One region of the Paenibacillus sp. ICGEB2008 genome, then DNA from elsewhere that is predicted to be linked to it. Evidence: riboswitches for the same ligand, from Rfam matches in the RefSeq annotation. Region 1 holds a riboswitch; each other region holds the start of a gene.
What was found. A riboswitch is a leader RNA that binds a small molecule or an ion and turns the genes downstream of it on or off. The one in region 1 is predicted to bind cyclic di-AMP.
Positions count from the first base shown of each region.

Region 2: it holds a riboswitch for cyclic di-AMP, as region 1 does, so the genes downstream of both, C400_RS0117260 (3D domain-containing protein) here and C400_RS0111465 (3D domain-containing protein) in region 1, are expected to answer to the same signal.
Region 3: it holds a riboswitch for cyclic di-AMP, as region 1 does, so the genes downstream of both, C400_RS0112900 (C40 family peptidase) here and C400_RS0111465 (3D domain-containing protein) in region 1, are expected to answer to the same signal.
Region 4: it holds a riboswitch for cyclic di-AMP, as region 1 does, so the genes downstream of both, C400_RS0113555 (TrkH family potassium uptake protein) here and C400_RS0111465 (3D domain-containing protein) in region 1, are expected to answer to the same signal.

Region 1 is NZ_AMQU01000010.1:81,028-84,168, forward strand. It holds gene rnmV (ribonuclease M5) at 1-520, opposite strand, end outside; gene C400_RS0111465 (3D domain-containing protein) at 667-1,815, opposite strand; cyclic di-AMP (ydaO/yuaA leader) riboswitch at 2,087-2,366, opposite strand; gene C400_RS0111470 (TatD family hydrolase) at 2,567-3,141, opposite strand, start outside.
Region 2 is NZ_AMQU01000016.1:474,276-477,416, reverse strand. It holds gene C400_RS0117265 (polysaccharide deacetylase family protein) at 286-1,092, shown strand; partial or broken gene C400_RS0117260 (3D domain-containing protein) at 1,292-1,961, opposite strand; cyclic di-AMP (ydaO/yuaA leader) riboswitch at 1,968-2,137, opposite strand; gene C400_RS0117255 (amino acid ABC transporter ATP-binding protein) at 2,381-3,103, opposite strand; gene C400_RS0117250 (ABC transporter substrate-binding protein/permease) at 3,090-3,141, opposite strand, start outside.
Region 3 is NZ_AMQU01000013.1:15,736-18,876, forward strand. It holds gene C400_RS0112885 (hypothetical protein) at 1-84, shown strand, start outside; gene C400_RS0112890 (4a-hydroxytetrahydrobiopterin dehydratase) at 202-501, shown strand; gene C400_RS0112895 (GNAT family N-acetyltransferase) at 580-1,086, opposite strand; gene C400_RS0112900 (C40 family peptidase) at 1,390-1,890, opposite strand; cyclic di-AMP (ydaO/yuaA leader) riboswitch at 1,896-2,033, opposite strand; gene C400_RS0112910 (hypothetical protein) at 2,310-3,137, opposite strand.
Region 4 is NZ_AMQU01000014.1:91,129-94,269, reverse strand. It holds gene C400_RS0113560 (potassium channel family protein) at 1-22, opposite strand, end outside; gene C400_RS0113555 (TrkH family potassium uptake protein) at 41-1,381, opposite strand; cyclic di-AMP (ydaO/yuaA leader) riboswitch at 1,782-1,934, opposite strand; partial or broken gene C400_RS28585 (CPBP family intramembrane glutamic endopeptidase) at 2,196-3,141, shown strand, end outside.

The sequences.
Region 1 (3,141 bases):
CCAGCGCACTGGCAAATTCCTCACGGCTGATCTGAAATACAGAGAGCCGCTTATGTAGCTGCTTTCCGTTACAATAGCCAATACCCAGTACATTCCCCAAGGCCATACGGCGTGCAGCAGCATTGGGATGGGTAATAAGTCCAGCGTCAATCAGGTCCGCCCATTCAATCAGCGGTTCGGCACCTTCCACTGTCGTATGTACCCGCGCGAGAGCGTGTCTGATGGCTTCCGGCGAGGCATTCTCTACGCCAATATCCCCTTTGCGCGTCGCCTCTGCCTCAGGTATAAAAGCCTGCTTGCAGCCGGGTACCTTGGAGGCGATGATTTTACGGATACGCTCCCCTGCATGATCGGGATCAGTTAAAATAATGACCCCCCGCCGTTCCTGCGCCAATGCAATTTTCCGCAGCGTCATTTTATTAATGGCTGAACCGCCAGTTTCTATCGTATCTGCTTCGACAGCACGGCGAATGGCTACCGTATCATCCCGGCCTTCCACCACGATCACTTCCTTGATCATCTTCGTTTCCCTCCACTGCTACACAGCAACATATATTTATCTTTCCCTGCTTTTGAAAACAAAATAAGAAGAGGGTATCCTCTTCTTAGCATGGCATAACTATGTTGTTAATACTATCGCATTGTCCTCAACATACACAACCTGTTTTAGTTGATTTCCGGCTTTACAGGTCCGATAACATATACGGTTTTACCGTGCTTACGACCAAATTGGTTGGCCCGGCTCAAACTCTCATAATACACATCGATTTTGTGGCCTTTAATCGCGCCACCGGTATCCTCCGCACGGCGGAAGCCCACCCCTTCAATATACACCCACCACCCGATTGGAATTACACTCGGATCGACAGCGATGGTGCGTCCTTCCGTGACACGTGTGCCGGAGGCGGTACGTGTACCGATACCTGGCTCCTGTGCGGAATACGCCGTCATGGAGACGTTTTGTAAAACTTTTTTATAATTAAAATTAATACCTGCTTTACGGACAGCACTGCCCGAACTAACCTTTGTAGCCTTAACTGCATCTTTAGGGCCGATGGAAGCAGCTAGAACGACCGGTTTTTTCTTCGTTCCTACCGCAATTACCTTATCCACACGATTCTGTGCGACTTCCTTGTTGACCAGCTGTTTGGATACCAATTTTCCATCATGGTATACCTTTTGAACATGCTGGACTACCACACCCGATTTGCCACTTTGAATGACTCGATTATCGCCTTTATAGAGACTTGGATCTGCCGTTTTGATGACCTGATAAGGCACTTGTTTTTTCTGTTCGACCTGCTGTTTCTTCACACGGACGATTTTTATGTCCATGTTAGCTGAAACAGAGGCATCCAACGCAGGGTAAACTTTATCCGTTGATGATAATTTATAGCCCGAAGTGCGAATGGCACCCTCTACTGTATTTTCTGTTGTGTACAGCTTTTTCGTCTTATTGCCTGAGGATACTTTAACCTGATTGGCACGTTTAATGACTACGCGATCCCCATCCTGTACTGCTCCATTTAGCGGCATGGAAATTGTATCATGCGGCTGAAGTGAAATAGAATGCTCATTGAGCAAATCTTGGAGCTTGGATTCCCGGGTTTCTACTGCAGATGCCTTACCATCGATGACAAAAAAGACTTGTTTTTTAGATTGCGTGTACATCAGAATTGAAATCATAATCGTTAGTGCGATTAGAAAAATAGCAACCAAAGCAGCCTGGCGCACATTCTCTTGCTTCCAACGTAATACGTAAGACATGCTGGATGAGCGTGACTCATGGGTCTCCTCTTTTCGGAAAATGCCCATTTCCTCCGTCCTCCTTACATAGCCCGCCGTCTGGAGTAAGACATAGTTGATCGTTGACGTGACTATAACAGATTTTCTACAAGACAAGCCCGTACTGCGACTGTCCTGCACCATGTACCCGTCTTCGCGGCATGCTGTCCTCCCCTGTTTAACCACAGTATGATGACAGATTTTCTTTTATTCACAACAAAAAAAGCCAAAGAAAGAGACTAGAGAGCTCTTTCGTGGCTTCCGACATGTGTGAATATGCGGGAAAACTCATGCACGAGATGGCTTCTCTCTTGTTACGCTTACGGGGTTAGCTGTCGGGTTCGGACGTAGAGAGTCGCCCTAGCTTAGGTCAACCGCTCATGGCGGTCGCCTTCACATTCACCCCGAAGACCCAGAAAGAAATCGAAATACGGCTTCTCTACCTGTTCATCCCATTCGGGAAATGAATTTCGGTTGAGCCGGCTGCTGAAGAGACATTCTCTCTTGCACATACGCCGGACGTACTGTAAGCCATATCGGTTCCCCCGTTCCCTGCAAAAGGGACTCAGCGAGACTGGTTCATGAAATGATTTGTTGATGTTTACACTCAACAACAATTCACTGAAAAGATGATATCCTGTTTACATGCATGTTGTAAAGCAGGTTTCAAGTACATTTTTTAAAATATTCGGTTAAAAAATTGTAATATTCTTGAGTTTCCTGCAACAAAATCATAATTAGCTCCGTCTATCTCTTTATTTTGATTGATTTCTTCGCTTTTTCACTGAATGTCAAATCGTTCCAAAGCATTTTGGGTCGTAATGGATACCAATTCCTCCACCGTAATTCCCTTAATTTGGGCGGCTGCCTCTGCCACCAATCTCACATGGGCCGACTCATTTCGCTTCCCGCGAAACGGATGAGGCGTCAAGTATGGCGCGTCCGTTTCAATCAGCAGACGATCCAGCGGAACCTGGGCCAGTACCTCTTTTGGCTGCTTGGCATTTTTGAACGTTATGGGCCCGCCAAAGGAAAGGTGAAAGCCCATATCCAGCACCATTTTAGCGGTCTCCCAGCTCCCAGAAAAGGAGTGCATGACTCCGCCAATCTCGCTCGCCTTTTCCTCACGTAAAATTCTCACAATATCTTCATGTGCATCCCGGTTATGGATAACAATTGGCATGTTGAGCTCACGTGCCAGACCAATTTGGTTTCGAAGCACCCGCTGCTGTACATCCTTTGGTGATGTATCCCAATAGTAATCCAGACCGATCTCTCCGATCGCTACAACCTTTTTATGACTGCATAACGATGCAATCCATTCTAAATCCCCCTCCTGCATTGTAATAGCATCCT
Region 2 (3,141 bases), on a different contig from region 1:
CAATTCTAAGTCTGTAGCATTATGAATAGCATCCCCATTATACACCAGCTGTCACGGTATACCGAATCCTTTGTAAGGCTAAAACTTACGAAAATGCTCCAGTTTTCGTTCATGTTTAAGAGAATATGCGCGTTTACTTCGTCATCTTCACGGATATCCGCTTCATGATGTGCTTCTCTTCAGTCGTGTAGGAATTCACTCAATCACCAGCATAATTTTAATAGGACAGGTACATAATAGCTGAGAGCACCACTAGGTACCACTGCACGGAAAGGGGGAATACAAATGCGGTACAGGGGAGTGTTGCCATGTTTAGCACTGTTACTAGCATTTTCAAGTTTTCCCGTTCACGCTGACACGCCTCCCAACATCGGAACGCCCCATCCCAAGGAAGCTACTGTCGCTACTTCGGTATATCAAAGTAAAGATCGAGCTACTCCAACATTAGCGATGCTACGAAAAAAGCATGCGGACATTTTTAAAATGTGCGGCCCGCACACCCGCCAAATTGCCTTAACCTTTGATGATGTGCCCGATTCAAGGTATACGCCGCAGGTTTTGGACGTATTACACGCAAACGGTATCAAAGCTACGTTTTTTATCGTCGGCCATCGTGCGGAAAAGCATCCGGGGATCATACGCCGCATCATCCGCGAGGGTCATGCTATAGGAAACCATTCCTATACTCATCCGGATTTCAGGAAGGCCACACCAGAACGCTTTCGCCACCAGATTACAAAAACAGAACGTATTTTAGAAGCCAGCGCAGGTTTTCGGCCCAGATTGATACGACCACCCTATGGTGAAATCACGGAGCCTCAAATTCAGTGGGCGCGTCGTCATGGGTACATGATCGTCAATTGGAATGTGGACTCTCTAGACTGGAAGGGATTAAGCAAAACACAGATTCAGCGTAACGTGATCCCGGCTACCAGACCTGGCTCCATTATTTTAATGCATGCAGGTGGAGGTCAAAGTTCCAACTTGCAAGGTACTGTCCAAGCTTTGCCGGGTCTAATCCACTCTTTAAAAGCTAAGGGCTACAAGTTTGTCACAGTCCCCCGGCTACTTCACACATCGGAACGAAAATAACAGTATGTCTAAGCCTCGTATATACCAACAACGTAAAAAGGCTGCCTTGACGAGCAGAATGCTTCTGCTTGTAAGACAGCCTTTTTTAGCGATAAACGACCGTACTGATAAGAAGTCGTCCCAGTTATATGTTGTGTGCTATAATATTAAGTTTACATAATATATATTATGTTTAATGAATTCAAATATATGCACAATGCTATTTATCAATAACGTACAGTTTCACATTTTGGAAGCCGAAGTCGTTCACGAATGATTTGTTGCCAGGGATAAAGATATCAATCCGCTTTCCGGTAATAGCGCTGCCCTGATCACGGGCAACGGCTACAAAAGAATGGTCTGGCAAGCCGGGATGGGAATAGCCTGTAACTAGCACCTTTGTTCCCATAGGAATGACTTTCGGGTCTACTGCAATTGTACCCAGTTTAAGCGGATTACCGTAGTAATCGACTGCACCCCATTTGCCATTTTCATCAGCTGCGGCTGAATATGCTGTTGCTTTAACATCAACAACTTTACTGTAATTGAATGTTTTGCCCCATGCTTCAATTGTTGGCCTCTCATTCGCTGGTGCTTTCTCCGTAAGAAGCTGTGGTTTCGAATCCGAAGCCGCCTTCACACTTTTTTTCGTCTGGCACTTTAATTTGTAGACCTGCATATATGTTGTTGGACGCAATATCCGGGTTAGCCTTCGTCAAGTCATCTACCGATACCCCATAACGTTGAGCAAGCAAAAAGAAAGTATCGCCTTCTTTGGCAGTATGAAGCGAAGCAGCATTTGCTACTCCAGCTGTCTGTGCCAATCCTGCAATCGCTGCGGCAAGCACCGCAAATTTCATGGTTTTTCCAATATGTTTTAAGTGTTTCAAAGATATGTACCTCCTCTGTTATGCCTGCGAAGTTAGCTGTCGGATTCGGACTCAGGAGAAGCCCTATGCTTGTGCAATTCACCCCTAGGCATATTCCACAACATCTATATGACGCATTGGAATAATTGCCGTTGTTACGTCCCCCGCACTTCCCATGGTTTGAGCCCAGCACCTGAGTAATTGTTATCATTGCTGCTGCCCCGGTAAGTTTTGGCTTACTGCATAATATCACAATTTTGTAACCTTATCTGCATGAAAATGTTGGGAACCTTGAACATCATACTATATCCATTACAATTTTGTCATCAAAAATCGGTTTTTTGTTACGAAAATATGGAGATATGGTGACAAAAAGAGAAAAGCCCTCCGTGAAATATCATCACGAGAGGGCTTTGTCAATAATTCATAAAAGCATTTTCTTACAGCACTTTAGCCAGAAAATCACGGGTACGATCATGGCTTGGAGTTCCGAAAACTTGCTCCGGCGTACCTTGCTCTATAATTTGACCGTTGTCCATAAAGATGATTCGGTCTCCTACCTCACGAGCAAAGCCCATTTCATGCGTCACGATCACCATCGTCATGCCGCCTTCAGCAAGCTTCTTCATCACATCCAGAACCTCTCCAACCATTTCAGGGTCCAGGGCAGAGGTAGGTTCATCAAACAGCATTACGTGCGGCTGCATGGCGAGAGCACGTGCTATCGCTATACGTTGCTTTTGACCGCCAGATAACTGGTTCGGGTAGGTATTCTTCTTATCCTCAAGACCCACGGTCCGCAGGAGCTCCAACGCAATTTTCTCCGCTTCTTTCCCCGATTGCTTCTTCACCTGCGTTGGTGCAAGCGTCAGATTCTGCAGTATTGTTTTATGCGGAAACAGATTAAAATGTTGGAAAACCATCCCCATCTTCTCTCGAGTCGCATTAATATTATGACCACGGGCCGTAATCGGCTCACCCTCAAACAAGATTTCCCCTTCTGTTGGCTGTTCCAACAGATTCATACAACGCAAAAACGTACTTTTCCCCGAACCACTCGGGCCGATAATGACGACTACTTCACCTTTGGCGATATCTATATCAATGCCTTTTAAAATTTCATTCTTACCGAATGATTTACGCAGTTGTTTAACGGTGATCACTGGCTCTCAACTTCCTTTCCCATAAACCCAACAGCTTA
Region 3 (3,141 bases), on a different contig from region 1:
GGTGTTGTGATTTATGAGCCGGAGCAGCACCGGATCTATGTACTCATCGGGGATGAGGAGCTGACGTCGGTCCCATTGATTTGATGGCCGTCTTATGGATTTATCAACGGGGCCGTGGTAATATGTACACCAATATATCGTAGTTTTGGCCGCATTTAAGCGGCTAAAAGGCTTCCGTATAAACGGGGAGGAGTTCGTAACATGCCTTTTACACAAGAAGAGATTGAAGCACATCTGGAGAAGCTGGAGGGCTGGGAACTGGAGGAAGGACGTTGGATCGTTCGGAAATATAATTTTTCCAGTTTTATGAAAGGAATTGCCTTCGTGGATGAAGTTGCCGCTATATCTGAGGCATTTAATCACCATCCATTTATTACGATTGATTACAAGACCGTGACTCTGCGTTTGACCTCCTGGGACGATGGCGGTATTATGGCCGTAGATATTAAGGAAGCCCAACAATATAATGAAGCTTTCGAAAAAATGCGCAGCAGTCATTGAGTTTGTAATGATCTGTCGTATATATGAAGAGCGCCTTCGTTATACAACATCGCGGTTGTATAGTGAAGGCGCTCTTATTTATAGAACCCGATTCTGTTGTTCAGGACGATATACCATACAATGGAACGGCTTTCTGCCATCTGGAGTCTGGCGTTCATAGGTATCCGTCAGCTCAAATCCAGCTGCCTTGTAGGCTCGGATAGCCCGCTGATTCCAAGTGAGAACCTCTAGGTCAATTTCATTCTGCGGATGACGTCGTCTGGCTTCCTCGGCAATGGCCCGGACAAAATCGGAGCCTGTGCCATGTCCGCATCTTTCGGGATGCATTCCAAGACCCAGCCGGGTCACACCGACCATAGGGAAATATTGAGCAAATCCCGTCAGCTCATTCTCTTCGTCCAGGACCGCAACATATTGCTCTTGGCGAAGCGTGGGACTTCCAAATTCGACTTCAAGTGCCTTCATTTGTTCCCAGGGAAGCCAGCCGTATATGTTGTAGGGGGGATCATAGCGCCACTCACAGATTTCAGCCGCTTGATGCTCGTCCATCGGTACGATCCGGTAGTTGGATATTGAGGCCGGCACTTTTCCATTCCTCCTTATGCAGGTACTTCAATCATTAACCACAGATTGTAGACAAGTTGTAGGAGAATGGCAAGCGTGTTTATTTCGTACCTAAGTCGGGTATACATTCAATAAGAAGGATTTACTGCTCATATGCTCCCCCAGCGGTGACGGTAAAACCGACGATGTTCGCTAAAATTGAAACCTTTTGAGGTGTCAGTTCGTCAGTAATGATAATCATTGCTGATGTAGTGGACATAAAAAACCGCAATTCGATTCCGGCCAGAATCAAATTGCGGCTAGGGTTAGCTTGCTGTGCGGTAGTTATTCTACGTTGTCGTCATCAGGAATATCTGAAGCTACAGAATGGTAAGCGTCTGTGCTCATAATTCTTTTTGCACCGACATAACGGTTAGCGTAATAATTTTCGTTCAGTGAGCTAACTACTACACCACGTGAAGTCGAGGAGTGGGCGAATTTCCCTTCACCTACGAAGATACCTACATGGGAAACGCCTCTTCCTGTGGTGTTGAAGAACACCAGGTCGCCTGGTCTCATTTCATCGCGGGATACAGAAGAACCCATTTTGAATTGTGATCCAGATTGATGCGGCAGTTTAATTCCCAGTTTGTTGAATACATACATTGTGAAGCCGGAGCAATCGAATCCCTCGAGTGTAGTGCCTCCGCTTCTGTAGTTCGTTCCTTTGGCATCTTGGATGACCTGGTCCATCTTAGAGTCTGCAAATGCACTGCTGCCACCGAATGTAAAAGATGTAAAGGCAATGGCGAGACCCATGGCTGCGATCGTTAGCTTCTTCTTCAAAAAAAATATACCCCTTCCAATGCCTGCGAGGTTAGCTTAAGGATTCGGTAGAAGGTTCCCCTATGACCACTCTGTTGCGAGATCAATTCACCCAAACTGGTTCCCCCGCTTCCTAGGTGCCAGGAATTAGGCTTAACTTAAGATGTGCACCTTGGAGAGCAGTATTCACGACAACGATGTTTTTAAGATAAAGGTTACAATAAAGATTACAAAGTTGTTACTATCAGTTCACTGCGATTATTGTAACAAAGACAGCAGGCTTTGGCAAATGTTTCATCGCAAAAAGTTACAAAAAAAATCTGTTCCTAACGCTCCAGGAACAGATTCTGTTAACAGTATTCAGTTATGTGCTGTTTGCACGGGAAAGAAAAAAGTTTTTTCGACAGCTGAAAATACAGGAGAGAGCATATTGTGAGAGGTTAGCCTCTGCTGGAGATATCGATGTGCCATAGCCGATACTGCGAACTGATATGCCACAGCCTGACCAGACTGGTAACAAAATGATACGATTGCTGGAGAATCAGTGCCAACATACCCGTCCAAATCATCGCCACGGTGCCAAATAGACCGAAAACTAGCAACACACAAGTACCGAGCAACAGGGATACACCAACAGCCGGAAGAAGCTGGCGAAAGAAGGCGAGCAGGGAGGATAGTATGGTGTGACCACTGACAGTGCCCAACTGCATATACAGGATGCACTGCCGAATGACCCAACCGTAAGCTATCCACCCCATGGCATAGGGCAACAAATGTAGCAGGTAAGAGGAAGATTGCAACGTTCCTACTACAATAGGATAGAGTCTCGGTACCACCCAAAAGGCGGGAAGCAGCAGCAAACCCAACTCGATGATGTAATACAATAGCGATGACATACCGTGGCGTTTCATCCCCTTGAAGAAGGACAGGCTTTGCGGTTCAGACGCATCGGTATGCAGGCTTTGATATATGCCAGCTCTAATGAAGGGAGTGATTAGTATGCGCAGTACGGTCGCCCCTAGTAATATCCACAAGTACACATGTACTTCCCGGCTGTCCATCAAGGCGATCTGGCCCTCCATCCAAAACAAGGTCTTTCCCAGTTCGTTTTGGCTCTGATCAGGATAACGTAGCAGCAGCGGGATAACGGCAGACTGTACCAGCCTATAGAGAAATACTCCCCACAGCAGACGATACAGAAATAAAATGATAACGATATAAAAGCGTATGCGTACCAGCGCCCAGCCTTCTTTTATAACAGTCCGCATCTAT
Region 4 (3,141 bases), on a different contig from region 1:
CTACAAACTGCTGCGTTTTCATATCTACTCGAAAACTCCCTTACCCTATAATTATTTTACCTTCTGGATGACGATACAATTCCTTACCCTTTTTCGGTCCCAGTGCATAAGCTAGCGTGAGTGGACCCAGCCTGCCTGCAAACATCGTCAGAGTAATCACCAGCTTGCCTACAACTGTCAAATCAGGTGTAAGCCCCATGGACAGTCCTACCGTACCAAAGGCAGACACCGTCTCGAACAAGATCATCAGAAAATGATGATCTTCGGTTGCGGACAGAATCATCGTCACCCCAATCACGAACAGCAACCCCAGCAAGGTAATAGTCAAAGCCTTATAAATGCGTGCCTGCGCAAGTCGGTACCGGAACAGCACAATGTCTTCCCGTCCCCGCAGCATCGAAAACACCGCTCCAATGAGCAGAGCAAATGTAGTGGTCTTAATCCCGCCTCCAGTGGAGCCAGGCGAAGCCCCAATAAACATGAGTATGATGATAAAAAACTGCGTAGCCTGCCGCAAGCCTGCAATGTCCAGCGTGTTGGCACCTGCGGTGCGAGGGGTAACGGACTGGAATAAAGAACCCAGCAGTTTACCACCCCAATCAAGCGAGCCAAGCGTCTTCGGATTCGTAAACTCAAATACAAAAATGACAAGCGTCCCGACGACAATCAGAGCAGCTGTCATGCTGAGTACCACCTTGGTATGCAAGGACAGTCTCTTACGCTTGCGATAATCTGCCAGGTCAGACATCACTACAAAACCAATACCACCCGAAATAATGAGAAACATGGCTGTAAAATTAACAATCGGATCATATACATAACCTGTCAGGCTACGAAATTCACCGAACAAATCAAAACCAGCGTTATTAAACATGGAAATGGCATGCCAGATTCCAAAATAAATCGCCCTGCCGACAGGCATATCAAATGACCAGCGAATCGAAAAAATAGCTGCACATACGCCCTCAATCATCAGCGAGTACCATAGCACCTTGCGGATCAATCCGACAATTCCTTCGACAGAGGTCTGATTCATCGCTTCTTGCAAAATAAGGCGCTCCCGCAAGGAAATCCGACGCTTGAACACCAGCGCGATCAAGGTAGCCATAGTCATAAAGCCAAGTCCGCCAATCTGAATCAGCGCAACGATGACAATTTGACCAAAGGTTGTAAAAAAGAGCCCTGTATCCTTAACGACAAGCCCAGTTACACAGGTCGCGGAAGCGGCAGTAAACAAAGCGTCTATAAACGCAAGTGGTTTTCCTGTTGTATTAGAAATGGGCAGCATTAACAATAAACTACCTATTAGAATGATAATGGCAAAGCCTGCAACGAATATTTGCGGTGGAGAAAGCCGAAGCCAGCTTGCATTGGGATTCATTTATTCATCACTTCTCCTCCTTGGTGAACTATGAGCATGGAGATCGCTCAGCTCATAAAATCACCAATTCTTTTCAGTTTCTTTTATAAATCAGAAAAGTATCCGCAAAGCGGGATACTTTTGCCTTTCAATACTCACTACACTTTATACGTAACTACCTCATGGAACGTTTGATGACTTTAAGGCGGGCAGCAGCGAAGCGGTCCATTTGAATCTGGAGAAGCGATAGCGCTCGCCTTTGACTCTGAATTTTACCCGTATCAAGGTCTAGAAAATCAAAAAAAATTCAGTGGCAACAGCGATTGGAAGATCAAATGGAACGCGCAGCGTCCTTAACTCAGCAAACTTTTATTCACACTTATACACACAAAAAAAGACACCGGAAAACCGAGTGCCTGACTTGGTTCCTGCCCACAGCCTACGAGGTTAGCTGACGGATTCGGGCAGCACAGTATGCCCTATTTACACTTCCGGTCCATCAGGATCGGCTGTAAAATTCACCCCAGTAACATGGTTCCCCCGTTTTCTCACAGAAATTCGGCTTAAATGTATGTCATTACCCATATATTTCATAGGCATTGCCTCAAGATTATAATCCTTCTCTATCCAGATCACAAAACCGATTTCGCCGAAAAAACGTGAAATTGGCTTTAATTTGCGATTGGGCATCGCTTAATCACAGCTTATCTAATTTTATTAAAACTTTAAAGTGCTTTCACTCTGTTTTCATGAATATCGCTGGTCTGTTGGCGGGAACCTGTGCAGTATGATATCTTTAATGGATGTTCTTATTTACAGATTAAGGAGGAAACTCATGAATCCTATCGGGAAACCGGTCGTGCTCACGGCCAACTTCAAAAAATTAGGCTTGCTGGGCGGGGTTGGCCTGATTTGCTTTTTTATCTTTCAATTGCTTATTCCCTCGCTTAGCAATCCAAGTCCGGAATCATTGATGAATGCAAAGGTCATCAGCAAACAAGAAGCGATCGTACACGCATTGGACTTCGCCCGTTCTGAGCTGGGCTATACGGAATCACAGCCAGAGAAGCCTGTCGTGACCTATCAGGCTGAAACAGATTTGTACGGTTATTTATCCAGAGAAAAACTGCTTCAAGCGTACGATCGTACATGGAAAAAAAATTATCCTTATGAAACCTTTCGGGTTGATTTGCCTGACTCCTCAGCGAAGGGCAAGCTGCAAATTCATGTGGATTTATCCACTGGGAAGGTCGTTAGCTTTAAGCGGATCACCTCCAGCACCAATTACACACAGGCTGATGTTTCTACAGATGAACAAGCACGAAGCAAGCTTGTACGTATAGCTGAGGGCGACATGACGCTTGAAGCTAAGGAACAGGCTGCAGCAAAATGGATCAAACGCTTTGGCTTTAATCCATCGGAATTGAAGCTTGCGACCACTGAGGGGGAAGGTGGATTAAAATATACCGTGGACGAAAAGAAAATCGGCGCCTCGGTCCTTACGCTGGCTTTTACCTTTGAAGATGGGGATGTTCGCTCATTTACCCAAAGCTTTTCAGCCCCTTCGTCTTATACCGACTATGTTAAAAATCAAACATACTGGGCGAATTGGATGACTTATGCGGGTTATGCCCTATTTAGCTTTGTCCTGGGTGTACTTGCCATTGTGTATGCGTCACTCACCCGACGACATACTTCATTTGTACGCGGTATTGTTCTGTCCATTGTTTATTTTATTGCTAGTATAGCTGGGACCATGAACATGCTGCCTTTATTACAGG